One region of the Paenibacillus sp. YIM B09110 genome, then DNA from elsewhere that is predicted to be linked to it. Evidence: riboswitches for the same ligand, from Rfam matches in the RefSeq annotation. Region 1 holds a riboswitch; each other region holds the start of a gene.
What was found. A riboswitch is a leader RNA that binds a small molecule or an ion and turns the genes downstream of it on or off. The one in region 1 is predicted to bind cyclic di-AMP.

Region 2: it holds a riboswitch for cyclic di-AMP, as region 1 does, so the genes downstream of both, V8F51_RS08320 (hypothetical protein) here and V8F51_RS23340 (APC family permease) in region 1, are expected to answer to the same signal.
Region 3: it holds a riboswitch for cyclic di-AMP, as region 1 does, so the genes downstream of both, V8F51_RS19540 (ABC transporter ATP-binding protein) here and V8F51_RS23340 (APC family permease) in region 1, are expected to answer to the same signal.

The regions. Positions count from the first base shown of each region.
Region 1 covers NZ_JBANSP010000019.1:81,403-91,274, forward strand. The annotation lists gene V8F51_RS23325 (DinB family protein) at 1-76, opposite strand, end outside; gene V8F51_RS23330 (carbonate dehydratase) at 155-868, opposite strand; gene V8F51_RS23335 (glycosyltransferase family 39 protein) at 1,062-2,357, shown strand; gene V8F51_RS23340 (APC family permease) at 2,507-4,333, opposite strand; cyclic di-AMP (ydaO/yuaA leader) riboswitch at 4,432-4,628, opposite strand; gene V8F51_RS23345 (sensor histidine kinase) at 4,828-6,264, opposite strand; gene V8F51_RS23350 (response regulator transcription factor) at 6,264-7,016, opposite strand; gene V8F51_RS23355 (hypothetical protein) at 7,200-7,925, shown strand; gene vanG (D-alanine--D-serine ligase VanG) at 8,135-9,202, shown strand; gene V8F51_RS23365 (D-alanyl-D-alanine carboxypeptidase family protein) at 9,199-9,872, shown strand, end outside.
Region 2 covers NZ_JBANSP010000004.1:362,280-372,151, forward strand. The annotation lists gene V8F51_RS08290 (dioxygenase family protein) at 1-734, opposite strand, end outside; gene V8F51_RS08295 (winged helix-turn-helix transcriptional regulator) at 899-1,210, shown strand; gene V8F51_RS08300 (universal stress protein) at 1,266-3,554, opposite strand; gene kdpC (potassium-transporting ATPase subunit KdpC) at 3,581-4,189, opposite strand; gene kdpB (potassium-transporting ATPase subunit KdpB) at 4,226-6,259, opposite strand; gene kdpA (potassium-transporting ATPase subunit KdpA) at 6,278-7,957, opposite strand; gene kdpF (K(+)-transporting ATPase subunit F) at 7,973-8,050, opposite strand; gene V8F51_RS08320 (hypothetical protein) at 8,193-8,588, opposite strand; cyclic di-AMP (ydaO/yuaA leader) riboswitch at 8,719-8,901, opposite strand; cyclic di-AMP (ydaO/yuaA leader) riboswitch at 8,927-9,133, opposite strand; cyclic di-AMP (ydaO/yuaA leader) riboswitch at 9,531-9,690, shown strand; gene V8F51_RS08325 (hypothetical protein) at 9,696-9,872, shown strand, end outside.
Region 3 covers NZ_JBANSP010000013.1:143,496-153,367, reverse strand. The annotation lists gene V8F51_RS19550 (ABC transporter permease subunit) at 1-88, opposite strand, end outside; gene V8F51_RS19545 (ABC transporter permease subunit) at 116-913, opposite strand; gene V8F51_RS19540 (ABC transporter ATP-binding protein) at 920-1,804, opposite strand; cyclic di-AMP (ydaO/yuaA leader) riboswitch at 1,925-2,090, opposite strand; gene thiD (bifunctional hydroxymethylpyrimidine kinase/phosphomethylpyrimidine kinase) at 2,230-3,084, opposite strand; gene thiO (glycine oxidase ThiO) at 3,093-4,211, opposite strand; gene V8F51_RS19525 (thiazole synthase) at 4,239-5,018, opposite strand; gene thiS (sulfur carrier protein ThiS) at 5,022-5,219, opposite strand; gene thiE (thiamine phosphate synthase) at 5,233-5,850, opposite strand; gene V8F51_RS19510 (ThiF family adenylyltransferase) at 5,869-6,882, opposite strand; gene V8F51_RS19505 (ABC transporter substrate-binding protein) at 7,005-8,012, opposite strand; gene V8F51_RS19500 (ABC transporter permease) at 8,048-8,803, opposite strand; gene V8F51_RS19495 (ABC transporter ATP-binding protein) at 8,800-9,621, opposite strand; gene tenA (thiaminase II) at 9,609-9,872, opposite strand, start outside.

The DNA of each region.
Region 1 (9,872 bases):
CTTCGGAAATCCCTTCCACTGCCTTAATCGTAAGATTGCGTATGGCTTCGATCTGATAGAATAATGCTTTGCTCATAGGACCCCTCTTTTTCGGTGGATTTTAACAGTATAAGAGCAGATGCCAAACATTATCCACAGTTTACCATACGGTTTGTTATTTTATCGAGTCGGTTACTCTCCGCGAAGACGACGCAAGTCCGCAAGAGCAGCGACGGTCTCCGAACAGCATGCTGTAGCTGGATGGAAAAGCTTGATTCACGCGCTGAACCTCCTTCGCGAACTGCTGCTTCTCCAGCGGCAAAGGGCTTAGCCGATCAGCCTGCTGTTGCGTATCAATGACCGCGCCCGGCGGAACGAACCGATTGTCTGCGACGCGGACACCGCCGGTTACGACGGCGTGGTTCGAAACGAATACGCCGCTGCCCAGCTCAGCGTCGAACACGAGCGCATGAAAACCGACGAACGCTCCCGCTCCCAGCAACGCCGGCCCGTGAATGATAGCGCCATGCCCGCACGTAACCTCCGAATCAATATAGATCGAATAGCGGCTGCCCCCGACCGTTACGTATTCATCCTTCAACCCATGTAAAATAACGCCGTCCTGCAGATTCGTGCGATCGCCAATGTAGAACGGCGTCCCTTCGTCCGCGCGTAAACTTACGCCCGGCGCAACGAACACCCCTTCCTTAATCGTAACGTCCCCGATAATGCTTACGAACGGACCAATAAACGCGTCCTTGCTTATGACAGGCACACGCGATACCGGTACGGTAGGTGTAACCGGATTCGGACTGATGAACCGAACGAACAGATTATACGGACCCTCCGGCTTCAGGAAATGAACCATCGAACGAAACCCTTTTCCCATACCTGTCATCCCCCTACTCTTTAACAGCAGTAGTTAACTATATGTGTAAAGAACGATGGATTCCCCTGGTCGAGGTAACAATTTGGCAGATACGACCGTCTGATTCCATATAACAGGAACTCATGCTACAATAAGTAATCCTGCGGCGATGTAGTTCGCAGATTGTTTATAACAAGAAAGGTAGTGTTTCACCATGTTAACCAAATGGCGGCCATTCACTAGCTGCCACGCACTTGTCCTAATCGTATCGTTCGTCGTCATCATAAGCACGTACATTACATTCAGCCAAGGCCATGACATGTATCTCGGAAGCTTCACCGAATATAACAACGATGACGTAAAGTACATCCGCAGTGCAGAGACGCTTCTGCAGCATGGAATATTCACCTACCATGAGCCGGACGTATCTACCGTATTCATCATGCCGGGTCTTCCGTTCGTTCTCGCCTTTTGTATGAAGCTGTTCGGATATTGGGGCGGTATACAAGCTTTCCGTCTCGTGCAAATCTTGTTTTTGGCGGGCACGATCGTTCTACTCTATTTATTTAGCCGTCGTCTTCTTAATGACCGGTTCGGAATTATTGTAGCGCTCTTATTCGCGCTTTATATACCGAACTATGTCGCTGCCAACCTCATTCTTACGGAGGTGCTCGGCCAATTCTTCCTTTGGCTGTTTTTGTACGCCGGCTACCTGGCTGTTACACGGCACAGCTTGCCATTATTCGCATTAGCTGCCGCGAGCTTAAGCTTGGGCATTTACGAGCGGCCTAACTTTGCCCTGCTTCCGGTCGTTTTCTTGGTGTACATGCTTATTCACGGCTACCGGGTGAAGCAGCTCATTAAGCCCGCCCTTGTCGTATCCGGCGTCGTTCTACTGTGCATGTCTCCGTGGTGGATCCGCAACGCGATTGTTTTCCATGAGTTTATTCCACTCACGTTGTCTTCGGGTAATCCTTCGCTGCTCGGCTCTCAGCTTGAATGGCAATACCCGCCGGGAGCAGTCGAAAAATTCAAGGACGACTTCGATAAGATCGCATCTGCGACCAATCGCATAGATTCGGATCGCTTCCAGAAGGAGCTCGCCGTGAAAATTCGAAATTACGGCTTCCAAACTCAGCCTATGGCGTACCTTTGGCAATACACGGCGGACCGCGTCAATGATATGTTCAAAGTTCCTTATTACTGGAAAGAGATTTTCGGACTAAAGCCGCATTTCGTCAAGACAACGCACTTCGTTATGATCGGCATAGGAATCTTAGGCTTCATTATGACGTTAGTGATGAAAGTTCGACGCAAGGATTTGTCGCTCTTATGGTTAACGGCGCTTTACTTTGTCGTAACCGCGCTTCCGTTCATCACCTTTTCAAGGTATGGGTATTTCCTTATGTCGTTCTTCATTATCTATGCCGCATTTGCTATTCATGCGTTCATACCGAAAGCGCAGCTGCACTCGAGCCGTGCCAAAAGCTCAAGCAGCTTGCACGGTTAAGCTTAATACCGAAATAACTGGAATTACTCCTTTTATTTTCGAGGTTGAGGGCCATTTTGGAGTAATAACTGGAAAAAACCCCGTTATTGATAAGAAAAGCTGCACCATAAGTACGCTTATGGTGCAGCCTCTCCCTTTAAACCAACCTATTACTTTTTCAAATGATACGGTACGGTCGTTACGATCACGTCTTTGCGATGAAGCAGATTGGCTCTAATCATGAAGCTGGTCTGGTTGTGCAAAATATTGTGCCAGCCCTTCTTCGGAATGAACTGCGGGATAACAACCGTCACCTGATAATTCGACTCGCTTGCCTTACGCTGAACGGTATCGACGAACTTGAGCAGCGGATGGATGATCGTTCGATACGGCGAGTGGAGCGTCACCAACCGTACGTCAGGCATAAACTTCTCCCACTTCTCCTCGAACGCCGCTTCATCCTCCCGCTCGAAAGGAATGTACACCGCAATAATCTGCTCGGCTCTCAGCGACTTCGCGTAGTTGATCGAATTCTCGACGACATGCGTAATGCCGGCCACCGGCAAAATAATGACGTTGCCCTCTATCGCAACTGGCGGCTCGCAGGTCGCCAGGCGCAGCTGCTCCCCTACCGCTTCATAATGCTTCTTGATCCGCATGAACAAATAAATGATTAGCGGCAAGAAAATGAGAATCGACCATACTTGCTCGAACTTCGTCAGGAAGAACATTATCGTGACAACGAAGCTAATAAGTGCTCCCGTCGCATTAATAATAAGCTTCGTTACCCAGCCTTTCGGCTTCTCACGAATCCACTTCACGATCATGCCCGTCTGCGACAGGGTGAACGGAATGAACACGCCTACCGCATATAGCGGGATCAGATGCTCCGTCTGTCCGTGGAACGCAATAATGAGAATGATGGACAGTACGCCCAAAATAATAATGCCGTTCGAGTAGCCGAGCCGATCGCCCCTCACCGTGAACATGCGCGGAATGAACTTATCCTTCGCCAAATTCACCGCAAGCAGCGGGAAAGCCGAATAGCCCGTATTAGCCGCAAGAATGAGAATAAGTGCCGTCGTGCCTTGAATGAAATAATACATAATGTTGCGTCCGAACGTCTCTTCGGCGATCTGCGATACGACCGTCACTTCCACCTTTGGCGAAATTCCGTAATAATAGGCGAGCCATACGATACCGGAAAATAACACCGCAAGCAGCGCCCCCATCGCAACCAATGTCTTCGCCGCATTGTTCGGAGCAGGGTCCTTGAAGTTCGGAATCGCGTTCGATATCGCCTCAACGCCCGTCAGCGCCGAGCTGCCCGATGCGAAAGCCCGCAGCAGCAAGAACAGGCTGATACCCGCAACCGGCGTGCCAAGCGGCGGATGCAGCTCCGGCGATACGTGACCGGTAGCGATGTTGTAGATACCGACGCCGATCATGATGAACAGCGCCAACACGAACAAGTACACGGGATAAGAGAGAATCGAAGCCGATTCCGTCACGCCCCGCAAGTTCAATATCGTGATGAAGATGACGAAGACCACCGCGATCAGGACTGTGTATTCATGGAGGCTGGGAAAAGCCGACGTAATCGCGTCGGTTCCGGCCGATACGCTTACCGCAACGGTCAATATATAATCGACCAGCAGCGCGCCGCCTGATATGAGCCCCGGGAACAGGCCGAGATTTTGTTTCGATACAACATAAGCGCCGCCGCCATGCGGATAAGCGAATATAATTTGTCGATACGATAAAATTAATGCCGTCAATAAAATCAATACGCCAATTGCAATCGGAACAGAATACCAGAACGCCGCTACGCCAATCGTCATTAGCACAAGCAGAATTTGTTCCGGACCGTAAGCAACCGAGGATAATGCGTCCGAAGACAGAATAGCGAGCGCCTTCGTCTTCGCGAGCTTCTGCTCGCCAAGTTCCTTCGACTTCAGCGGTCGACCGATTAATAATCTTTTGATTGAAGCTAACATGCTGTCACCGCCGTCAAAGAATGGTTTTTCCTTAAAAAAGAGCATAACAAAAAAAGCCGCAGGGAAATCCCCGCGGCTATAAGACGAGCCGTAGTTGATTCACCTCTCCATACACGCTTACAAGGTTAGCTGACGGATTCGGGCGTTTAGAGTCGCCCTACCTCGAGCGCGCCCTCATGAAGACGGCGACTCTCGGATTCACCCCGGCGACGTAGCAAGCTTTCGCTTATGCTGCGCGTCGCAATTGGTTCCCCTGCTTTCCGCTTCGAGATCGGAAACTCAGCGATCGTGAATATATATTTTAGTGCATTACGATCATAGTCCTCTGGGAATGGAATGTAAACCAACGTTTTCGTTCAAAAAACGTTAAAAAAGCGTTAGAAAATCCATGAATGCGCATACATGACCGCAAGACGCGGCGCACGTCCCTGCTTTGCGCATTTTAATCGTTCAATCGCCCCAATATCCGCTTTAGACTTAAAAATAGTCATTCGTCATGCGGTCGCAGCGGGGAAAGCGAGCGAAAACTCCGCACCGCCGCCTGCTCGATTGGCTGCCATAATGTTGCCGCCGCACCTTTCGACAATCGCGCGGGCAATCGCGAGCCCCAGCCCGCTCTCGCCGTCTTTGCCTTTCACGAAGCGATGGAACAGGTAAGGCAGCAACTCTTCAGGAATGCCGTTGCCGTCATCGGAAACCGATAATTCGACCCGTCCGCCATGAACCGCCGCATGAATATAAATATGCTTGTTCGCATAGCGAACCGCATTGGACGAAATATTAAGCAGCGCTTGCAGCAGCTTATCCCGGTCGGCGAGTACGAGCATATCGGCATGCTCTTCGATGGAAGGATGAAGGGCCAGCTGTTTTTTGACGAGCAAAGGGTTGACGCGTTCGATCGTTTCCGTAAGCAGCTCCTTGACGTTGACGACAACCGGCTTATAAATATCTTCTTCGCTGTCGAGCTTGGCGAGCAGAGTCATTTCCGTCACAATGTTTTTCAATCTTGCGCTCTCGCTTAATATAATGTCCAACCCTTTGCGAACGGATTCGCCTTCGAACACGCCGTCCCGAATACCTTCCGTATATCCCGCGATTGACATTAACGGCGACTTCAGTTCATGGGAAGCATTCTGGAAAAACTGCTTCTGCGCCCGATTGAACCGATGCAGCTCGCCGGCCATTTCATGAACGGTCCGCGCGACTGCGCCAATCTCGCCGCTCGCTTTCACAAGCTGTACGTCGGCGAATTGCCTTCCCTTCACTTTCGTCAGCTCCTCCTTCAGCCTGATTAACGGCTTAATAAGCTTCCTCGTAATGAGATGACTAAGGACGAGTATAAGAACGCCGCCAATCGCGAATACGAGCAGCAGACGTCCAAGCAGCGCACGCTCGATTTCTTCGATCTTGCTAACGGAGGTTAACAGCGTCAGCTTGCCTTGGGGAACAGCCGTTACGTCGACCAAATACCGACTGTCGCTGCCGTCCCAGATTTTATCCAAATTAATGGATTCGACTGCTTTGGCCGTCGCGACTGGGACCGCTCCCGATTGTGTCGCCGTCGCCGTCTCCAGTATCATCGCATTCGAGCTGATTATATTGATCGAGGCCATCGGGATCAGCTCGTCTGTATTCACATCGACATAATTGCCGTTATTATCCGTTACGATTGCCGAAATACCCGATGCCGTAACTGGCGACAGCGTAACTGCCTCTCCTGACAGCTTTGCAGAATCAAGAGATGTAACGGCTGTCAACGTTGTATGATTCTCAAGCGACTTCGTTATTTCGGCGCTTACCTGCTTCATATCTTCTTTCTGGGCAACCATGAAATGATCAAGCAGCACAAAATGGATCAATACCGCCGTCACCGACAACACGATTACAAGAGCAGCGCCGAAAGCAATATTGATCTGATGAACGAGCTTCATTATGCATTCACACCCCTGTCCGTGCGCATCCGATAGCCGTGGCCCCATACCGATTCAATGGGCAGATGCTCGATTTTTTTACGAATTCGCTTAATCAAATGATCGACGGCGCGGTCGCTGCCGAAATAATCGTCGCCCCATACGAGCGTCAAAAGGTCGGATCTTGTAAAAGCGCGGTTCGGTTGCTCAATGAACACTTTGAGCATGGTGAATTCCTTGCTCGTCATGTCGACTTCTGTCTCCTGCCAGAATACGCGCCTCTCCTCCGGCAGCAGCTTAAGCTCGCCTAGCTCCAGTCTTGCCCCCTGCAGCGCCGGATCAGAGCCAACTGCCGTTCCCGTTCCATGTCCAGGAAGCATCCCTTCCTCTCCCTGATTCAGCTTGTTCCAGCGCTTCAGCTGCCGATTGATTCTGGCGACAAGCTCTCGCGGACTGAACGGCTTCACCATGTAGTCATCGCCGCCAAGCTCTAGTCCCAATATTTTATCGACTTCCGTATCCTTGGCCGAGATCATAATGATAGGCACTTCAGCTTCGCTGCGAATGCGCCTGCACAGCTCGTAGCCGTCCATGCCGGGCAGCATAATATCAAGCACCCATAGATCGGGCGGGTTCGTCCGCCATAACGCCAAAGCTTCTTCAGCGGATTCCATTCCGATCGTCTCGTATCCTTCCTTCCGCAAGTACATTTCAACAAGATGGCGTATATGCTGGTCATCGTCCACGACGGCGATGCGGTAATTAGTAAGCAAAGCGCTCAATGCCATGCCCTCCCATTCAAGCCTTTAATGATCCATTCTTATGGTTCAAGTATACCAAGCAGGCCCCGCTAATGGGGTCATGCCATCGTTTTTCCACAAATACACCAACGTTGTGCCACACTCGTCCGATACTCTTAGAGCTGTAACACAAACCTATTGGGAGAGTGAATAAATATGAACCGCAAACTAGTCATTTCCAGAGCCGTCCTATCGTCCGCGCTATTATTAAGCGCAATTGCCGCTCCGTCCCTGTCGAGCGCAGCAAGCGCAAGCGGAAATACGCCGATCATCAAAGGGGAGGCGAAGCAGCTAGCTACGCTAACTAAGGCAAGCACTTTGGAAGCCTCGTCCGTCGTGTACAGCTTCAACAATCCCGTTGAGCTTGCCGAGCAATATGCTCCGGAGACCGTACCAGCCTGGAAGAAGGCGTTGGAGCAATACGAGAAGCATGTCGGAACGGCGATCTCATTCCACAACGCCGGTATTGCCGTCCAAGCCCTCCCTCTCGCAGAAGGAGAAGTACCTGCTTTCGAAGTAACGGAGAACATTGATCTGACAAAGCTCGAGGAAGGCACGTCTACGCTGACTTCCGCAAGCGCTTCGGGCGTTCAGTTGAAAAGTGTCGACCTGACGAAAGCCGTGAGCGCCCAGCCAATCAAGCTGGACGATGTTAAGATGATAAATGCAGAGCTTATCAACATTAGCGTGAGCCAAAGCGACGAAGCCGCCGTTACCGTTACGGAGGCAAACGATGCGGACATGTCGTTTATTCGTGCCGAGATCGCTTTGTCAAAAGCCGTTCAGTCCGAGGACGCAGCGGCGATCAAGCAAGCACTGGGCGCTTTGCTCGAGCAATACAATGTGCAAATCGCTGAGTGGGAAGCGGCAGCAACGAAGTAATTACCGCTCATGAGTTATACGTAATAGAAGAGGATGTCCCGCAATGACGAGCGGGACATCCTCTTCTATTTTTGCTACCTGCGTCTGTAAACTTTTATGAAAATATTAAAGCGATCTTAATAGTTCTTAATGTTTTCTTTCCGGATTATTTAATTCCGCTCCCTATAATCAAGGGCAAGCTCGGAATTCGAGAGGAGAGAAAATAATTAATGACCATTCAACATATAGCCGTTCTGTTCGGAGGAAAATCTACGGAGTACGGGGTGTCGCTGCAATCGGCCGCTTCGGTGATCGACCATTTGGACCGCTCCAAATACGCTGTCATTATGCTTGGAATTACGCGTGAAGGCACTTGGTATAGATATAACGGAAGCACCGATGAGATCAGGAGCGATCGCTGGCATTGCCATGCAAGCTGTATCCCTGCCTTCCTATCACCTAGTCGTTCTATAGCTGGAATCGTTGAATTGGCTGGCACTGAATATCGAACTGTATCTATAGATGCCGTCATTCCTGTTCTTCATGGACGTAATGGCGAGGACGGAACCGTGCAAGGACTGTTGGAACTGTCAGGCATACCTTTCGTTGGCTGCGATACGATGTCATCGGCAATAAGCATGGACAAGGCGATAGCGAGTACGCTCGTTCGCGCTGCAGGAGTTCAGACAGCCGCTTCGATTACTGTATGGGAGAGTGGAGATTGGGAGGCGGCAGCGGCCGAAGCGATGAAGCTTGGTTTTCCTTTGTACGTGAAGCCTTCCAGATCGGGTTCGTCGTTCGGCATTACGAAAGCTTATGACCATGCGGCTCTGCACCAAGGCATTCGAGACGCATTCTCCCATGATAGCAAGGTTATTATCGAACAAAATATCGACGGCTTCGAGGTTGGCTGCGCGGTGCTTGGCAGCGGAGACGAGCCGTTCATCGCCGAGATCGACGAGATCGAGCTGGCGGGCGAGTTTTTCGATTATGACGAGAAGTATTCGCTGCGCACCTCGCAGATCCGCCTTCCTGCCCGATTGGAGGCAGCAATTGCCGAACAAGTGAGGGCCGCGGCGCAAATCATCTACAAGACGCTTGGCTGCTCGGGCCTCGCCAGAGTGGACATGTTCGTCACGAGCGATGGCCGTATCGTGTTCAACGAGGTCAATACGATGCCCGGCTTCACCGCTTCCAGCCGCTACCCGAACATGATGCGGCATAGCGGCGTATCGTATCCGCAGCTGATGGACCGGCTTATCGAGCAAGCTATCGCCGGGAAGGAGCGCGCACGATGACTCCTGCGACTATGTTCAACCTGGACAGCAGCCTGATTCACACGGGACACCTCTTGCTCGTCAACCGAGAGCATCCGGTCGACTCGCCGCCGCACCCCGATCAGCTTGCTCCTGTCGTGTCGGTGCTTAGAGCGAGCTCAGAGGAGCGAAATCCGCAGCTGGAACGGACATGCCTGCGGCAACTGGAGCTATGGTTATCGGCAAGCGGCTTATCGAACCGCATCGGGATCGTCAGCGGCTATCGCACCCGTGAACAGCAGCAGCAAATCTACGACCGTTCCTTGGCGGAGAACGGTTATGACTTTACGGCAAGCTACGTCGCTTTGCCGGACCGAAGCGAGCATCAGACCGGACTTGCCGTCGATCTTGGCGAGCTGAGCGGCGAGGTCGATTACATTCGCCCTTCGCTGCCCGACCATGGCGAATTCGCTGCCTTCAAGAGCATGGCGGCCGCCTTTGGCTTCATCCAGCGCTATAAGGAAGGCTTCGAGGCGGTAACAGGCATTGCAAGCGAGCCATGGCATTATCGGTATATCGGCGTTCCGCATTCGTTGATTATGGAGCGGCATGATTGGTGCTTGGAGCAATATCTCGCGTATATGAAACTATTCACGGCGGAGAATCCTTACGAGCATTGGAGCGATGGGAAGCTAACAGCAGAGGTGTTCTA
Region 2 (9,872 bases), on a different contig from region 1:
CCAAATTCATAATTTCGATATACAATTTTTGGCGCAGTTTCGGGATCGCCGCCTCCAAGCGCAATATATAGCGGCACGAAATGCTCGGCGCGCGGGACGGCCATTCGTGCATGCGGAGCAAGACTGTCGTACTTAAACAACGATTCCGTATCATGCTCGTTCATTTTCTCGATCAGCCAATCGTCGAACTCGACTGCCCAGCTCTCAGGCTCCTTCTGTCCCCATTTGACCGCTCTTAGATTATGAACGGTTACACCGCTTCCAATCAACAAAATATTTTGTGAACTCAAGCTCCGGAGTGCTTCGCCGATCCGGTATTGCTCCTCTGCGGAGCGGTATGGATTGACCGATACCTGTACGACAGGTATATCGGCAAGCGGGAACATATGCTTTAGCATCGTCCATGAGCCATGGTCAAGTCCGCGTGTTTCATCGTATGCGACCGGGATGCCTTTATCGCTAAGCAACTTGCCCACCAATGCCGCAACTTTGGTTGATCCCTTGGCCGGATACTTTACTTGATACAGTTCATCGGGAAAGCCGTAGAAGTCATAGATCGTTTCGTATTCGTCATCCTTGGAAGAGATCGTCACAGCTTCAGTCTCCCAATGGGCGGTGAAAATGACGATGGCGTCAGGCTTCATATTGGCGCCTATATGTTGTAGAAAACGGCTATATTCATTTTGCTCGACGGCCAACATTGGTGAGCCGTGCGCTAAAAATAATGGCTTCATAACGAAACGCCTCCTTAACTTTCATTCCACTCATTCACTTACTATTCGTAACTAATTATAGTTTCACAACTAATGATAGTCAAGTAATTAACGGTCAAGAAGTGTGCTTGTATAAAAACTATATAAGGGTTATACTGTGGAAGAAGACAAAAGAGGTGATACGAATGGAACAACAGACTCTTTGTCCCCGCTTCGAGAAGGGGATGGATATGTTCAGCAGGCGTTGGACCGGCCTGATCATTTATCAACTATTAGAGGGAACGCAACGTTTCTGCACGATACAGAGCGCCTTGCCGATCAGCGGCAGACTATTGTCTGAACGCTTGAAGGAGCTAGAGGCAGAAGGCATTGTCGTTCGTCACGTTTATCCAGACATCCCTGTTCGCATAGAATATTCATTAACCGATAAAGGCAAGGCGCTCGAGCCGGTCATTCGCGAAATTCAGAAATGGTCGTCAGATTGGCTGCAGCCATAACATTATGGAATAAAAAAGACATCCCCCGGTGAGCCATAGCCCGCCAGGAGGATGTCTATTTTGTTTGCCTTGCTACGATCAGCACATCCATATGACGTCCAAGCCGCAGCAGTTTGCGAACCGTATTTCCCTTCAGCCAGTTTCCTACCATTGAACGAGCCGGCTGACCGATAACGAGCTGTGTTGCTTTCGCTTGGCTAGCCGCGGTAAGCAGCGTCTCGGCTACATGCTTCTTGCTGGCCGTTAATGACGTCTCAAACTTACCTCCGAGCCGCTCGACCAGCTTCATCACCGAATCCCGTTTGGCGGCATCGCCGGGCGACCATTCGCTTCCGTCATGAACGTAATGAACGCGCCATTCCGCCTTAAGCCGATACGCCGTACGGAATCCTCGTCTGACCAGCTGCTCCGCTCCCGACCGAATATCGACGGCGACGAAAATAATCTCCCGCCTCCGAAGCTCGCCGCGCAGCGTCTGGCGGCGGTCCCATGATTCCAGTCTCTCGTCGACATCGTCGGCGACTTCACGCAGCGCTAGCTCCCGAAGGGCGATCAGATTGCCAGTCGAGAAAAAAGCGCCTAGCGCTTGCTCTACCTTTGCCATAGCGTAAATTTTCCCTTCCCGCATACGGCTCTGCAGCATTTGTGGCGTCACGTCGATCAGCTCCACTTGATCCGCCAGCCTGAGGATGGCATCAGGCACAGTCTCCCTGACCCTTACGCCGGTAAGCTGCTCCACAGCGTCGTTTAAGCTTTCAATATGCTGGATGTTCATCGTCGAGATGACGGAGATGCCATGCTCGAGCAGCTGTACGACGTCCTCATAACGCTTCTTGCGCGTGCTTCCCGGCACATTGGTATGCGCCAGCTCATCTACAAGCACGACCTCCGGATTTCTGCGTATGATGGCGTCAACATCCATCTCCTCTAAACTCGTGCCTTTATAAGGGATAACCTGTCGTTCGATAATCGGCAGCAATCCGATCTTGCCCAGCGTATCGGCGCGGCCGTGCGTCTCCACGAGACCGATCACGACGTCAACCCCCTTAGCGAGCAGCAAGTTTGCTTCGGCTAGCATCGTATACGTCTTGCCGACGCCTGGCGCCGCTCCGATATATACTTTCAGTTCCCCCCTGCGATACGATGCGATCTGCCGCTCCTTCTCTTCCATGCTGAATCTGCGGAACAGCTCCCGCTTCGAATCCCCCCGTTGCCGAACGGGCATAATTCTCTCCCCTTCATGCTCGGCAAGATCCGCCATGAGCAGCAAGTCGACTTTCTCCAATCGGCGCAGAACGCTGTCGGCAAGCGAGCCCTGCAGCAGCTGCTGCCAGCGGCTTTTCTTGGAGTGACCCATCACGATACGCGTCGCTTGACGATCTGCCGCATACTGCGCTAAGGCAGCAGGCAGCTTGCGCCTGGGAGGCTGCGGCAGCTCCTCGAAGCTTCCGTCAGCCTTCTCTGTCATCTTCATGATTGAACGTTTAATGGCCTGCTCCTCTTTGGACAACGTCTTTCCGGGAGGAACGTAGGCAGCAACAAGAAGTTCGCCGTTCAATCTTCTCGCAATTTGCCGACCCCGCCGCACATACAACGAGCCGTTCACGACATATTGGGCCGTAACGAGGATGGTCTCCGAAGCCCCGGAGGGACCGCTGAGTCCCTTTTCACCGCGATGTTTCTCCAGCATATCGTTAACGCCTTCAGCCACGAGACGCAGCGACAGCTCCCGCAGTATCGCCAGATTGCCTCGCTGCGCCATAGCCGGATGGGCGGCGTCACCGAGCAGCCCCGCTTCAAGCCGTCCGAGCATCGTTTCAGGCGAAACGTCGATGAGTCTAACCTCGTCTGCCAGTTCGAGCGTATCTGCGGGTACGGTATGGGTTGCTTGGATGTCCATCCATTTCAGCACCGTTTCGTCGATTCCGTCGAGCTCGTACACATTGATGGACGTAATGACGCTTATGCCTCTATCCAATAAAAACTTAACCTCTCCAAGCCGATCGTAGAATCGCGAGCCTGGCCGGTTTATATGGGCAAGCCCGTCTACGAGGACTACCTCGGGATTGCGCTCTACCAGCGCATCAAGATCAACGCCCCCCTGCAACAGGCTAGGCACGCACTCAAGCCCATCCGCAAGCTCTGCCGTTTCCGGTCGAAGCGGTGTCGATAACAAGCCAATGACGACGTCAATACCGTCCTTGTTCAACTGCAGGCCTTCCTGCAGCAAATGATACGTCTTTCCCGATCCGCTTACGGCTCCGATCAATATTTTAAGCCGGCCGCGGTGCAGCTTGGAGATGGTCAGCAACAGCTCCTCGGGCGTTTTTCTTTGATACGGCATAATTGCCCCTCACCTCCAGGGTGACCCTACTTGCCCACAAGTTCAGAGAGCGCCAAATTCAGCTTAAGCACGTTGACACGTTCTTCGCCAAATACGCCCAAATCCCTGCCTTCCGTATGATCGGCTACAAGCTTCTCAAGCTCGGAGACCGACACTCCCGACAGCTTGCTGATTCTCGGAATTTGAACCGTCGCCGACTGCGGCGTAATATGCGGGTCGAGCCCCGAGCCCGAATTCGTGATCAGCGCGATTGGAAGCTGATCGATCGGTACATCTGGATTATTCGCTATCCAGGCGTCGATCGAAGCTTGCGTCCGTTCAATCAATGCAGGATTGGAAGGCGCATAGTTGTTCGAGCCTGAGCCGGCTGCGTTATAATCGATACTCGACACTCGTCCTTGGAAGTAGCTCGGATCGGCGAAGCTCTGTCCGATCAGCTCCGATCCCACCACTTCGCCGCTGCTATTCTTAATTAAACTCCCATCCGCTTGTGCGGGGAAGAGCAGCTGCGCTGCTCCCGTGCTTGCGAGCGGATATAAAATGCCGCATAGGATCATGAACACGACGCTGCTGCGCAATGCTACCGTTATGATTGTCAAACCGCTTTTCGAGTTTTGTTTCTCCTCAGTCGCCATTAGGCAAGCCTTCTTTCATCTATATTCGATCAAATGTTAAACCCACAAATGCACGATCATGTCGATCAGCTTAATCCCTACGAACGGAACGATAACGCCTCCGAGTCCATAGACCAACACGTTGCGGCTCAGCAATCGCGAGGCGCTCATTGCTTTATAGGCAACGCCTTTCATGGCGAGCGGTATAAGCAGCGGTATAATAATTGCATTAAAAATCAACGCCGACAATATAGCAGACATCGGGGAGCCGAGATTCATAATATTAAGCACGCTCATCTGAGGGATAGCGAGCATGAACATAGCGGGAATGATTGCGAAATATTTAGCAATGTCATTCGCGATACTGAATGTCGTAAGCGCCCCTCTCGTCATTAGAAGCTGCTTGCCAATCGCGACTACTTCAATGATTTTGGACGGATCGGAATCCAGATCGACCATATTGGCCGCTTCCTTGGCCGCAGTTGTGCCGCTGTTCATCGCAAGGCCGACGTCGGCTTGCGCCAGAGCGGGCGCGTCATTCGTTCCGTCGCCCGTCATTGCGACCATCTTGCCCTCCGCCTGCTCTCGGCGTATGACCGCAATCTTATCTTCCGGCTTACTCTCGGCAATGAAGTCGTCAACGCCGGCTTCTCTAGCGATCGTCGCAGCCGTAAGCGGATTGTCACCCGTACACATGATGGTTTTGATCCCCATCTCGCGCAACTGGTCGAACCGCTCCTTCATGCCCGGCTTAACCGTATCCTTCAGATAGATGACGCCGAACAATTGCTTGTCGACGGCTACCGCAAGCGGTGTACCGCCAAGCGTCGCTATCGTATTCGCGATTTGATCCGTGTCGGACGGTATTTGTCCACCTTGCTCGATTACCCATTTCTTGACCGAATCGACGGCCCCTTTGCGAACGCGACGACCATCCGGCAAGTCTATTCCGCTCATGCGCGTTTCCGCTTTGAAAGGCACGAATTCTCCGCCTTCTGCGATGGAGGCGTCGTAGCTAAGTCCTTGCTTCTTCATCCATTCCAGCACGGATCTGCCTTCAGGCGTCTCGTCCTTGATGGAGCTGATCGCAGCCCATTCGGCTAAAGCCTGCTGATTGCGGCCTCCTGCCGGTATAAGCTCGCTCGCCATCCGATTACCGAACGTAATCGTTCCCGTCTTATCCAATATCATTGTATTGATGTCTCCTGCAGCCTCGACCGCTTTACCCGACATGGCAAGCACGTTGTATTGCGTAACGCGGTCCATGCCGGCAATACCGATCGCGGACAATAAGCCGCCGATCGTCGTTGGAATCAAGCATACCAGCAAAGCAATCAGCACCGGAATTTCCAAGTCGACGCCCACGTATTCCGCAATAGGCTTCAAAGTGACAACGACGATTAAAAATATGATCGTCAAGCTCGTCAGCAGCGTATTCAGCGCGATCTCATTCGGCGTTTTTTGCCGCTGGGCTCCCTCGACGAGCGCGATCATCCGATCGATGAACGATTGTCCCGGATCGCTTGTAATTCGCACCTTAATCGAGTCGCTGACTACTTTCGTGCCGCCGGTCACAGAGCTGAAGTCGCCGCCCGCCTCTTTAATAACGGGTGCCGATTCGCCTGTAATGGCCGATTCGTCTACCGATGCCAGACCTTCGATGACTTCGCCGTCGCCGGGAATCATCTCGCCTTGTGAGACGACGACGATATCGCCTTTGCGCAGCTCCGGCGAAGATACAACCGTAATCGTACTGCCAACCAGCTTATTGGCGGTCATGTCCTGCTTCGACCGTTTGAGCGAATCGGCCTGCGCTTTGCCTCGGCCCTCCGCGATTGCTTCCGCAAAGTTCGCGAACAGCAACGTAACGAACAGAATGACGAACACGGTCAGATTAAAGCCAACGTTTTGCTTGGCATCGAAATATCCGGGAAATAGGGCCATCAATAGGACGATAACCGTACCGACCTCTACAACGAACATGACCGGATTTTTCATCATAACAAGTGGATTCAATTTAATGAAGCTGTCCAGCACCGCGCGTTTGACCGCGTCGGCAGAGAGCATTTTTTGGCTATGGTTTCTACTCATCTTCGTTCACCTCATCCGTTAGCGGAGTGTCAAATGTTCGGCTATCGGTCCGAGAACGATAACCGGCAAAAATGTTAAAGCGCCAATCAGCAACACCGTACCTATCAACAGTCCAAGGAACAGCTTATTATCCGTGCGGAACGTGCCGATAGTCTCCGGAACCGGCTGCTTGCGTGCAAGCGAACCCGCTACGGCGAGCATCGCGATCATCGAAATGTAACGTCCGAAGAGCATGACAAGTCCGGTGCTAATATTCCAGAAAGGCGTATTATCGCCAAGTCCTTCGAAGCCGGAGCCGTTATTGGCAGCCGAGGACGTATACTCGTAGAGCACCTGGCTTATACCATGGAATCCCGGGTTGGTAACGGCTGCGTAACCAAGATCCGTCATGAACGCGAGAGCGGTCGGTACAAGGATAATGAACGGATGCGCGAGAATCGCGATGGCGATCAGCTTCATTTCGCGAGGCTCGATCTTCCGTCCGAGAAACTCCGGCGTCCGTCCAACCATAAGCCCGCATATAAACACAGCCAAGATAGCGTACATAAGCATATTAATTAGCCCTACGCCCTTGCCCCCGAATACGACGTTAAGCATCATTTCGGCCAGCGGCACCAGTCCGCCAAGCGGCGTAAGCGTATCGTGCATATTGTTGACCGTTCCTGTCGTCGCAGCCGCCGTCACCGTTGTGAAGAGAGCAGATTGCGCGATGCCGAATCGAACCTCTTTGCCCTCCATGCTTCCCTGCGAGGCATCGATGCCAAGCGCGGTCATTGCCGGGTTGCCCATCTTCTCGGCGCCATAAGCAACGCTAAGGAATACGAGGAACAAAGTCATCATGGCCGAAAAAATGATCCAGCCCTGCTTTTTATTTTTGGCGAATAAACCGAACGTGTAAGGCAATGCTGCCGGAAGAACCCACATGCACAAAATTTCGATGACATTCGTTAACGGATTCGGATTCTCGAACGGGTGAGCCGAGTTGACGCCGAAGAAGCCGCCGCCGTTCGTACCGAGATGCTTGATCGATTCCAACGAAGCGACCGGTCCGATCGCAATTTGCTGCACCGCGCCCTCGAATGTCTTGATCGCGATCGTCGGATCGAGTGTCTGCGGTACTTGAAGAGCAACAAGAACGAGCGTAATAATAAAGGCCAACGGAAGGAAAATTCTCGTATGGGCTTTAACAAAATCTTCGAAAAAGTTGCCTATCGTTTTTCCTTTGCTCGTAATGCCCCTTACGAACGCGATTGCGACTGAAAACCCAGTTGCAGCGGATGTGAACATCATCATCATGATGACCGCCATTTGCGAGAAATAAGACAAAGCGCTCTCGCCGCTATAATGCTGAAGGTTCGTATTGGTCATGAAACTGATAATCGTATTAAACGTTAATGTAGGCTCCATGCTCGCCATGCCGTTCGGATTAAGCGGGAGCGCATGCTGCAGCCGTAGAATCAGATAGCTGAAAGCTACCAAAATGATGTTCGTGGCGATGAAACTGAGCGCATACGTTTTCCAGCTCATACCCGCTCGATTCTTAAGTCCAATCAGCCTGTAAATGAACCGTTCAGATCCTCCATATACTTTATCGAGCCGGTTGGACTCGTTCGAGAATACGTGATATACATACGTTCCGAGCGGCTTCACAAGCAGCAGAAGAACGGCAATGACAATTAATAGCTGCAAAATATCCATCGTTGTTCCTCCTGGTTAAAATTTTTCCGGGTGAATTAAAGCATATAAGAGGTAACCGAATACGAGTACGGCAAGCGCTGCTACGATAATCATTCGCCATCGCCCCCAGTTTGCTTAATCGCTCTGTCGCACCAAGCAAGAAAACCATAAAACAATCCGAAGCAAACGATTAAAGTACCAATCATGTACAGATCCATCAAGGTAGTTCCCTCCTGCTATAGACATTTACAAAAAGTTATTTTTTCAATAGAAACCCAATTTCGCCGGTTTGCGAATGTACGATGTGATCTGCGCCAAGCCCTTTATATATGACTCTTGGATTCCAATGCGTCGTAATGACGTAGATCGATCCAGACGTCCAATCTCTGCAGCATTGTATGAACCTGCAGCTAAGCGCTAAGCTGCTCTCAAAGATGAATACATCGCCAATGATTTTTTCCGGAATCATCCAACTATTCCTGTCATTAGTATTCACGTATAAAACGTTGTTAAGTCCGTGCTTACGCAGTTGTCTTTCCTCTAGCTTGCTGTTCGTCAGGACGATGAACGGCAGTCCGCGAAATACCAATGTTTTTATGAATGCTTTGCCAGCTTCATTAAGCCCGGCAACGATAATATGCTCCTCGCCCAACCGCAATCTCCTCCGAATTTCTGAAAAAAAAGGCAACAAAAAAGAAGCCTGCGGGAAAAGAGGACCTTTCCCCGCGGGCTTCTTCGGAGGCATGGCTAAGGAAGCCATGCCGAATCGGCACTGCGATGGTTGCCTCTCTCGATTACGCTTACGAGGTTAGCTGTCGGATTCGGGCGTGAGAGTCGCCCTACGCAAGGCGCTTAAGCCTTGCGATTCACCCCATGAGCACCAATGCGGCCGACTCCATAGCGGCGCATCGCTCTTTGGTTCCCCCGTTCCCGCAGACTGCTGCGGAACTCAGCGATAAAATAGCAATTAAAACGAATCGTTGTATCATTCCTCTCTCCAAACCACGCTTACGAGGTTAGCTGTCGGATTCGGGCGGTGAGAGTCGCCCTACTTCGAAGCGGCATCCATGGTGCTGCCTCTTCGAAGATTCACCCCTGCCGTGCTGTCGGACGACTCTCACATCGTACAGACGCACCGCTTCACATTTGGTTCCCCCGCTTTCCGCTTGCCTCGCGGAAACTCAGCGATCAGTCCATCGCAACTTCATTTGCGAATCCTGTATCGAATCTTACTCCCAGCCAAATTTTATGTAAAGCAGGTCCAGCGTCCATATTGGATAATATAGGAGCTTATAGACTGATAGTTAACGTTTTCAAAAAGTTATACCTCGATATTCCTCTCTTTTTCGCCAATTATCTCTCGATTTCTAAAATTACATATAAGCCTGAATTTCGTATCCAACTCGCGCAAGCATGCTTTTTTTCAAATCTTAAATAACAGAAGTAAAACCGAGTATTCTATCGAAAAAGCCTCTTTTCATAGTTAAAATGAACGTCGCGCCTCTAATTTGCTCTTAGAGCGTCTTGTGCAACAAAATGAACCTTTTACAAATGCCTCAAATCGGTTTAGGATAGACGTCGAGCCGAAAAAGGCAAATCATTATCGCTGAATTTGTCCATAGGATAAAGCGGGGGAACCAACAAGAGCAATCGTTCGATTGTTCGAATGGGGTGAATCCGAGGCAATGCCTCGGTAGGGCAGCTCTCTAGTCCGAATCCGTCAGCTAACCTCGTAAGCGAATAGAGGAGAGAATTTCATATGTTCACACAAGCACAAATCGACGAGCCATTACCTTCTTGCACCAACGACTTCCTGGCGCTAATCATTAGAAGAATCGAGATGTTCGTCATTCCTGAATACAACGGTTATTGCGCCGGGTATCGCGTCTGTCTCCATTTAGCAACGAATAACGGATTAGGCTGGGGTGAGTTGTTC
Region 3 (9,872 bases), on a different contig from region 1:
TGCCGCTGGCGACCAGCAGAATGATGCCGATACTCCAAAAAATAATCGATTTCCGGTACGATTTCAATTCCCGAACGAAAATATTCAATGTTGTACCCCTCCTCTTCGTATTCGCTTATACAGCATGAACATCTTTTTTCAAATAGACGACATAGCTGGCGGCGATGCAAACCACAATGATTCCGATTGCCGCTGCAATAAAGGGAGCTTCATAGTTGGCGCTTTCGATAATAGTTCTGGGTTCAAAATATTTAAAGGGAGACAAATAACGTTTGGTCCCCTCATCGCCCGCCGATACGAGCATGCCGATGACGAAAAAGGCAAACACCGTACTGAGCGAAACGGATAGCACGGCTTTTATTCTAAGAAAAACGACGGATACGATAATGCCTATGGCCAAAAAAACAAGCTGTATAAACAACAGCGTGATTGAAATCATAAAGAACAGTTTCCCGCTATACTCAACCGTCTTCACCTGAACGGCAATGAGATTAGCCGCAATAAGATAAAACGCATTCGTTACCGATAAGGAAACGACCGCAGCCAGCAGCTTGGAGGTCATGATTTGCGTACGCGATACCGGCTTCGTCAAGAGAAAGTCTGCCGTTTTGTCGCGAACCTCCTTGGAGACGATCGACGTTCCCAGAATCATTGCTTGAATAGCGCCACCGAGCGTAATGTACATGAAAATATAACCATAAAAGCCGAGAATCGTCCCCATGCTTTCGATTTCAATGCCGAGCGCTTTTCTGATGCCCTCCGGATACCCTTCCAGCACTTTGGAAAATTCGTCAATGTCCTTTGAAACGGCAGGGAAAAGCGACATGAGCAAGATCAGAATGCCAATTAAGGAGCACGTCCATACGAGCATCGATTTTCTGTACGCCTTCAACTCATGCACAAACATATTCATCGCCGATCAGACCCCTTTTTCGTAATAATGCATAAAGATTTCCTCAAGGCTCGGCTCTTCGATCCACAGGTTCTCGATTTCGATTTCGGCTATTTTTTTCATTACCAGATTGATATTGCCTTTAAATAAAAAACTCGTCGTATTCCCATTCGCCGCAATATGGTTCACGCCGGTGATATTGAAGTATTCGCGCTCGATTTGTTCCGACGTTTCTACCGTAAACTTTTTATAGTTGTTTTCTTTTAACGTACTGATTTTTTCGACCGTAACGATCTTACCTTCTTTTATAATCGCAACTCGATTACATAGCCGCTGAACTTCGCTTAATATATGTGATGAAAATAATATCGTGGCCCCTCTTTTATTTTCTTCTTCAAGCAATTCGAAAAACTTTTGCTGCATGAGCGGATCAAGCCCGCTGGTAGGCTCGTCTAGAATGATGAGCTTGGGGCTATGGAGCAGCCCTTGAACGATGCCCACCTTCTTTTTGTTGCCCAGAGACAGGTCGTCGATTTTTTTGGTGATATCCAGATCCATGATTTCAACCAATTCTTTTATTCTTTTTTTGCAGTCCTTTTTGTAAAAGCTGGCCGAATAATATAACAGATCTGCGACCTTCATATTGTCGTAATAAAAAACCTCCGACGGCAAATATCCGATTTCCCTTTTGATTTCCGGAGCAAATTTGATGCAGTCTTTGCCGAAAATAGCCGCGCTGCCGCTTGTCGGATAGATGAGAGACAGCAACGTTCGGATCGTCGTAGATTTACCTGCCCCGTTCGGTCCGATAAAACCAAAGATTTCTCCCTGTTCGATGGAAAAACTAATGTCCGTTATTCCTCTTGCTTTGCCGTACGTTTTGGTCAGATTATGAATTTCGATCGCATTCATGGGTCAGCCTCCTCGCGGATATTATGCTTTTACGCAACAAAAAAAAGCCCTGAGAGCAGAGACACTCTACTCTCGGACTTCTTGCATAACGAAAAGACGAGCCTATGCAAGGCACGATCGCGGTTCTCTCACAATACGCTTACGAGGTTAGCTGTCGGATTCGGGCTTGAGAGTGCCCTACCTCATGCTTGCTAAGGCAAGCGAAAGGATTCACCCCATGAAACCATTGGAATGGTTTCGGTTGGTTCCCCCGTTTCCCGGTTCGGGAATTTAGCGTTTGACTCATTTAGTTGTTGAACAAATCATACGCCCATCCTTATGCAAAGTAAAACCGAAATTCGGAGGGTTTAAGCTGATTTTTGATTCCATATTTGGATGGCATCGGCTTAAAAGGGCAGTAGCATTTATTATCGAAAGAAATGCCATTATTTGCTTGCGTTTTCGCTTGACAGCATGGAGGTAGACGATTGGCTGCGCTTGTACGCCCAGTGGTTCGTTGGACCGCGGCCGCCGCCGATATGGATTCCGTCCCCGATCGCCGCTTGAATGAAAGCTTTGGCCTCCCGCATGGCGCTCTCGACGTCCAGCCCCCGGGCGAGGCCGGCCGTAAGCGCGGCCGAGAACGTGCATCCCGTACCGTGCGTGTGCCTTGTCGCTATCCGTTTGCCCGCCAGCTCGGTAAAGTAACGGCCGTCGAACAACAAGTCCACCGCTTGCTCTCCTTCGTCATGACCGCCTTTAATGATGACATACCGGGCGCCGAAGCCGGCTAGCCGCTTCGCCGCTTCTTCTTTATCCGTCTTGCTCCGAATCGGGCTGCCCGTAAGCTGCTCCGCTTCCGGAAGGTTTGGCGTCACGACTGCCGTAAGCGGCAATAGCTTGCCCGTCAAAGCGCGAATCGCCTCTTCCTGCAGCAGGACGGTGCCGCCCTTGGCTACCATGACGGGATCCACGACAACCTTCGTCCATCCGAAAGTCTGGATCGCTTCGGCAACCGCAACGATGATTTCGCTGCTGAACAGCATGCCCGTCTTAACGGCATCCACTCCGATATCGTTGCCTACCGTGAGAATCTGCTGAATGATCGCATCCGTGCTCATCGGATATACGCCATGTACCCCGAGGGTATTCTGAGCAGTCACTGCCGTAATGGCGGACATGCCGTAGACGCCAAGCTCTTGGAACGTTTTCAGATCGGCCTGTATGCCCGCCCCGCCGCCGCTATCGGAGCCTGCGATCGTTAAAGCCCTTGCAACCTGTTGTCTTGAATAAGTATCCATCTATACGCTCAACCCCTTCTTCCAAACCGTTCCGGTGAGAAAGCTTGATTATATTCGGCTGTATCCTTGCCTTCCAGACAATCGGCAGCAAGCTTGGCGGTAGCCGGACTAAGCAGAATGCCGTTGCGGTAATGACCGACCGCGAATGCCACATGTCCGGCCTCTCCCAGCGTGCCGATCAAAGGAAGGCCGTCCTGGGTGGAAGGACGCAGCCCCGCCCATCGGTGGAAGGGAGTCCGCTGCTCAAGGAAAGGAAACGCTTGTTTATTCCATTTCCTCAGCCTGTCGATCCCCTTGTCCGTCACCGAAGTATCGAAGCCGGCAACATCCTCCGAAGCTCCGCATACCAACGTACCGTTTTCTTTGCCTACTAGATAACCCTGATTGCTAAAAACCATATGCCGAACAGGCTTCTCGTCTGCCTCATAAGCACAAATTTGGCCTCGGATCGGGTATACGGGAATGCGGATGCCGAACGTATCGGCAAGCTCCTGCACCCATGCTCCGGAGCATACAAGCAGTTTGTCTCCGCTGAACCTCTTTTGATCCGCTGACTGAACGACAATGGCGTCCCGCCATTCGCTGACGGACAGCTTGCCTAAATTCTCGTGAATGTCGACCCCTGTTAATCGGCAAGCTTGCTCCAGAGCGATTACATAATGCGGCGCGTAGAGATGGCTCTCTTCCGGCGTATGAAGAGCTGCCCGTACGTTCCTCGACAAATTAGGCTCGAGAGCGAATAAAGCCTCTCCCTCCAGTATGCTGCCGGAGGATCCGAACTGCTGCTGCCATAGCAGCCTGCCTTCCAGGGCTAGCAAATCCGCCTCATGGTAGGCAATATAGAGACTGCCAGAGTTGGTATATTCGAAATTGCGTCCCGAGACCTGCTTCACCATTTGTTGCCACTCCAGGTATAGCTGCAGGCTTTGCAGACAAAATCGGAAGAAGGCATCCGGGCTCTCGACATTCTCGGAATAAGGCGCCAGCATGCCGGCGGCCGCACCGGAAGCCTGCCCTCCGCAGCGATTGATTTCCAGCACCGTTACCTGATGTCCCCGCCTCTGCAACTCCAGCGCGCAGGATAAACCGATGACTCCCCCGCCCATGACCAATATGCTTTGTTTCATCTCGCGAACCAGCTTTCGTTAATGTAATTATTTCAGCTTATATTCCTCGAACCCGCTGCTTGCCGACGCATACCGCTTCTTATCGATCCTTCCGGATAGATACGCTAGCCTTCCGGCTTCAATCCCCATTCTCATCGCTTCCGCCATGCCGACCGGGTCGGTCGCTTTCGCTACGGGCGTATTCATCAATACGCCGGATACTCCGAGCTCCATGGCCTGGGCTACATCGCTCACTGAACCAAGACCGGCATCCACAATGATCGGCACTTTCGCTTCCTCAACGATTAGACCAAGGTTATAAGGATTAAGAATCCCAAGTCCCGTGCCGATCGGTGCTGCTCCCGGCATGACTGCCGCAGCTCCGGCCTCTTCCAGACGCTTGCATATAATAGGGTCGTCCGATATATAAGGAAGAACGGTGAAGCCTTCTCGGACGAGTATTTCCGTAGCTTTCAACGTTTCGATCGGGTCCGGCAGCAGCGTGCGTTCATTCGCGCTAATCTCTACTTTGATCCAATCGCTCAAGCCGGAAGCGCGCGCCAACCGGGCGATGCGTACCGCTTCATCAGCCGTTCGCGCGCCGGATGTGTTCGGCAGGTAGGTGTATGGCTCATTCTGCAAATGCTGAAGGATCGAATCATCCTCCGTGGACTCGAGGTTTATTCGCCGAATGGCAAAGGTCAATACTTGAGCACCCGAAGCTTTGATCGCTTCCATCTGAACGTATGGATTGGGAAACAGTCCGGTACCGATGAAAAAGCGCGATGTTAATTCATGGTTGCCTATACGCAGAACGTCGTGTTTCATTCGTCAGCCTCCTCCTACAAAATGTACGAGCTCGATCGGCATCCGGTGATGAACTTCCGTATCCGCCCATTGTTCCGTCTTCAGCACAACGCCGCCCGCTTCTACGACAACCGGCTTTCCTGCCAATCCAAAATGCTCAATGACATCTTGAATCGTGCGTGCGTCCAGTTCCTGCTTTAATCCATTGATTATAAGTTCCACGTGCTGTGTCCTCCTATTTGTTCAGCTTGCTCAGGAACGCTTCGCAAGTCCCTTTGACATCGCTGCTCCCGACAATCTCGCTCACCGCGCAAATCCGCGTCGCTCCCGCTCCAATGACTTCATCCACATTATTTAGTTTAATCCCGCCAATAGCGACGAAAGGAATGCGGATATGCTGTGTTACCTCGCGTACATACGAGACGCCCACTGGGTCGACGACATCCGCTTTAGTCGCCGTGCGGTATACGGGACCGACGCCAATATAATCCGCGCCTTGTTGCTGTGCCAGCCATGCTTCTTGAAGCGCATGCGTGGAAATACCGATGATTTTGTCGCCTACGATCTTTCTTGCATCCAATAAGGATACATCACCCTGTCCTAGATGAATGCCGTCCGCATCAACCTCCATCGCGACATCGATATGATCGTTGACGATAAAGGTTACGCCATGCTTGCGGGTTAATTCCCTAAGCGCCCTAGCTTTGCGCAGCAGCTCCGGTTTGGCGCTTGTTTTGTCCCGCAGCTGTATAATATCCACTCCGCCTTGGATCGCTTCTTCCATGACCTCGATCAAATCCCGATTCGGATGGAATTGCTCTCCTGTTATTGCATACAAACGGAAATCCCTCATCTTCGATATCCCTCCTATTTATGATCCGATATAACGGGCATACAAGGTTTTCGCCCGAACCAAGTCATCCGTCCCCTGAACGAATACGCGGCCATCGGGGAACAGCACAAGCTGTTCGCCGCCTTGCAGCTCTGCCTTTAGCAAATAAGGATTTACCATAATCTTTACGCATACAGGCTCCAGCCTATGTCGCCAAAGCTCCAAATCCATCGGTCCGCTCCCGGCAATCTGCACCGTGCCTCGCCCGCATAAGGAAATCGCCGAGTCCCGGTCGAACTTGTCCAGGGCGGGATATTCCTTCAACTGACAGCAAGGACAGTTAATCGTAGGCTCTCCAAGCTTCATTTCATAATAGCGGTTATTCCATACATCAAACGTGACTAAGCTGTTGCGTCTATTGTCATTCGCGTCGACCAAATACTTCAGCGCCTCTACTGCCTGATAGGAAGCGACGATATCGACTACGGGAGATATGACGCCGATCATATCGCAGGTTTGCCCGCCGGCATCCGCGGATTGAAGGAAGCATCGCAGACAAGGGGTACGGCCTGGGACTAGAATGGCGCTCATTCCCCGCGAGCTGACGGCGCCGCCGTACGTGAACGGAATGCCCATACGGAAGCATGCATCATTCAATAGAAATCTTGTTTGGAAATTATCCGTGCCGTCCAGCACCAAGTCCATGTCCATAAGCAAAGAGTCGATATTATGGACGGTGACATCGGCCACTATCGCCTCGAGACGGACATCCGAATTGATTTTGCGAAGCTTCTTCTCCGCCGCAACGGCCTTCGGATAACCGTTCAACACGTCATCTTCATCGTATAACATTTGCCGCTGCAAATTACTTCGTTCCACGTAATCCCGATCCACAAAACGCACCAAGCCTACACCGGCTCTGACCATATGATTGGCGAGCACCGTGCCTAATGCGCCCATTCCCACAATACATACCGCGCTGCTCGCCAGCTTCCGCTGCCCGGCTTCGCCGATTGGCGCAAACAGCATTTGTCTCGAATATCGTTCGTCCACCTGCCTTAACTCCTTTGTTCAAGCGTAAACGGCTAACACCGTCCTATGGCGGCGTGTAGCATTCGTTTCGCGGTGAAATATAGGCGTAAGTATAAGAGTGAAACTTATAATCTCCTATATTTTTAAAGATGACGGAATGCTTGCTCTGCGCTAACGTCCTGCTTGATTTGCCCTTGCTCCTTCAACCAATCTATGATGGAGCTCCATGATTCTTTAGACTGGCTGCCGAAAGGCTCCGACCCCGCATCCATTAGAGGAAGCAGGATATCCAAGCTTTTTCTCTCGATCTCAGCGTCCAGCGGAAACTCTTCGCTTTGCTGATCGAGCAAAATTTGCAGCGCTTCATCCGGGTGGCTCGCCGTGTACGCTTGCCCTTTGGCGGCTGCCTCCATAAATTTTTTGATCGCATCGCTATTGCTCTTCAGTCCGTCCTCGCTCGCTGTCAGAACCAGCTCATAATAATCCGGCACTCCGTACTCGGAAGGATCGAAAGCAATCAGCTTCTCGCCTTCCTTCTCCAATAACAGCTTCTCATGGTTTACGTAGCCCCCGATAATAGCGTCCACCTTCTTCGTGCTCATTGCCGGAATCAGATCCCAGCCGACGTCCACGTAATCGAGCTTCGTCGGATCTCCGCCATCCGATTTCACCATCGTGTCCACGATCGCCTCGTCCAGGGGAATGGAAGGATAACCGATTTTTTTGCCGACGAGATCCTTCGGACTCCGAATCTCTCCCGAATCGATTACCATGAGCTGATTAAGCGGATGGCGAACGATCGCACCGACCGATACGATTGGAATGTCCTCGGAGCGCGATATCGCTACCTGCATTTGATAGCTGAGCGCTAGATCCGCTTTGCCGGTCGCGACCAGCTTAAGCGCATCATTCGTGTCCGCAGGCGTTTGGAGCTTGACCTTTAATCCCGCTTCTTCGAAATAGCCTTGCTGCTCGGCAGCATACAAGAACGTATGCACCGCATTCGGATACCAATCCAGCAGTACCGTAAGCTCCGTCTCTCCGGACTCGGCTTGCGTATCGGATGAACCGCAACCCGTCAAACCTATTAAAGCTAATACTAGAGCAATAGATAATGCTGCACTTTTATTCCATGAACCGAACCTAAACATCAATAAGCCCCCTCAACTAACCGTTATATTTGTCGTTACGCGCTTCTGCGATGAGCAAGAAACATTTTTTCCACTGCCAGTACTACAAGGAACAGTAAGATCCCCATGGCCGACAGCAGCAGTACACCCGAGAAAACCGCATCTCCCCGCAGCATGTTGGAAGCCCGCTTCGTATACATGCCAAGCCCGCTCTCCCCGCCAAGCCATTCTCCCAGCGTAGCTCCTCCGACGCTAATAGCGGCAGCCATCTTCAGTCCCGTAAAAAATCCCGGCAGCGCGGATGGAATCTTCCACTTCAGAAAGCGATCGCGCTTGCCGGCTCCCATCGTCTGCATTAGCTCCCCGATATCGGGATCCGCGGAACGGAATCCGTCCGCCGTATTCACGGCAATGGGAAAGAACGTAAACAAGATCACGACGGCAACCTTGCTCCATATTTCATAACCAAACCACATCACCATAATCGGCGATAAGGCGATAATCGGAATCGTCTGGGACATGACAAGGAGCGGATAGATCGTCTTCTTGGCTAAGCCCGAGCTTTCGATCCATACGGCAGCCAGCACGCCGAATACGGCGGAAATTCCGAGCCCCAGCAATGCCTCTCCCAGGGTAACGGCAAAATGTTTGCCCAGCACCCGTCCGTTGTCCCACATGGATACAAATACATCCGATAGCTTAGGAATAATGTAATGCGGAATATCGAAAATGGTCGTTCCGGCTTCCCACCCGATAACCAGCAGCAATGCGAAAACAAGCACAGGCCCATAAGCCGAAAGACTGTGTCTCATGTCCTTCCTCCTTCAGAAGCGAGTGCGCCGCGTCCAATCAACCCTAGCAGCTGCCGCTTCAAGTCTATGAATGCCTCATCCAGCGCAATATCATAGTTGCGAGGGCGGGGCAGACTAACGGTAAGCTCGCTAAGCGTTGCAATCGGTGATTGCGCCGCCACAAGCACCCGGTCGGATAACAGCAGCGCTTCGTCTACGTCATGGGTGATGAACAGAATCGTTTTGCGGTGCTGCTCCCATACCTGCAGCAGCCATTCTTGCATGCCGACCCTTGTCAGCGCGTCCAAAGCGCTGAATGGCTCGTCAAGCAGAAACAGCTCTCCTCCCCCTAGCAGGGAACGCAAGAAAGATACTCTTTGGCGCATGCCGCCGGACAGCTCATGCGGATACTTGCGCTCCGTCCCTTCCAGCCCTAAGCCCGGAAGCAGTTCCATGACCTGACGACGAGCTTCGCGCCTCGTTGTCCCTCCTAATTCCAGCCCTAATGCAGCATTATCCAGCACGGTCCTCCAAGGCATGAGACAATCCTTTTGCGGCATATAACCGATGTTCCCACGCTTCGACGCAGCTGCAGCCGAGTCACCTGCCGCTCCTATAGCAATCGTTCCAGCCTGTGGGGTCAGCAATCCGCTCAGCAATCGGAACAGGGTCGTCTTGCCTTTGCCGCTTGCCGCTAGAATACTGACGAACTCGCCTGGCCTAATATCGAAATCCAGCGCGTCGAACAAGGGAGGCTCTCCGGGAAAGGAAAATCGAAGGCCGCGAACCGCTAGCGCCAGCGGCCGTTCTTCTAGGTTACGTATGCTCAAACCGGCCACTCCTCTTGCCGGTAGGCCATATCCCAGAACATATACTCAAGCTTGGACGCGACGACGAAGCGTTCCTCCAGCGCAGCCAGAACCTGCTCGGGAAGCCCCTCCGCGAGCCGATCCATCAGACCGATACACCAGTCGGTAAGCGCTCCGAATTCCTCGGAGCTGTACATTAAGATCCATTCCCGATACAGCGGGTGGTCCAAAGCGCCGGGAACCTTCGAGTAAGCGACTCCGATCTCCCGGTAGCTCCACAT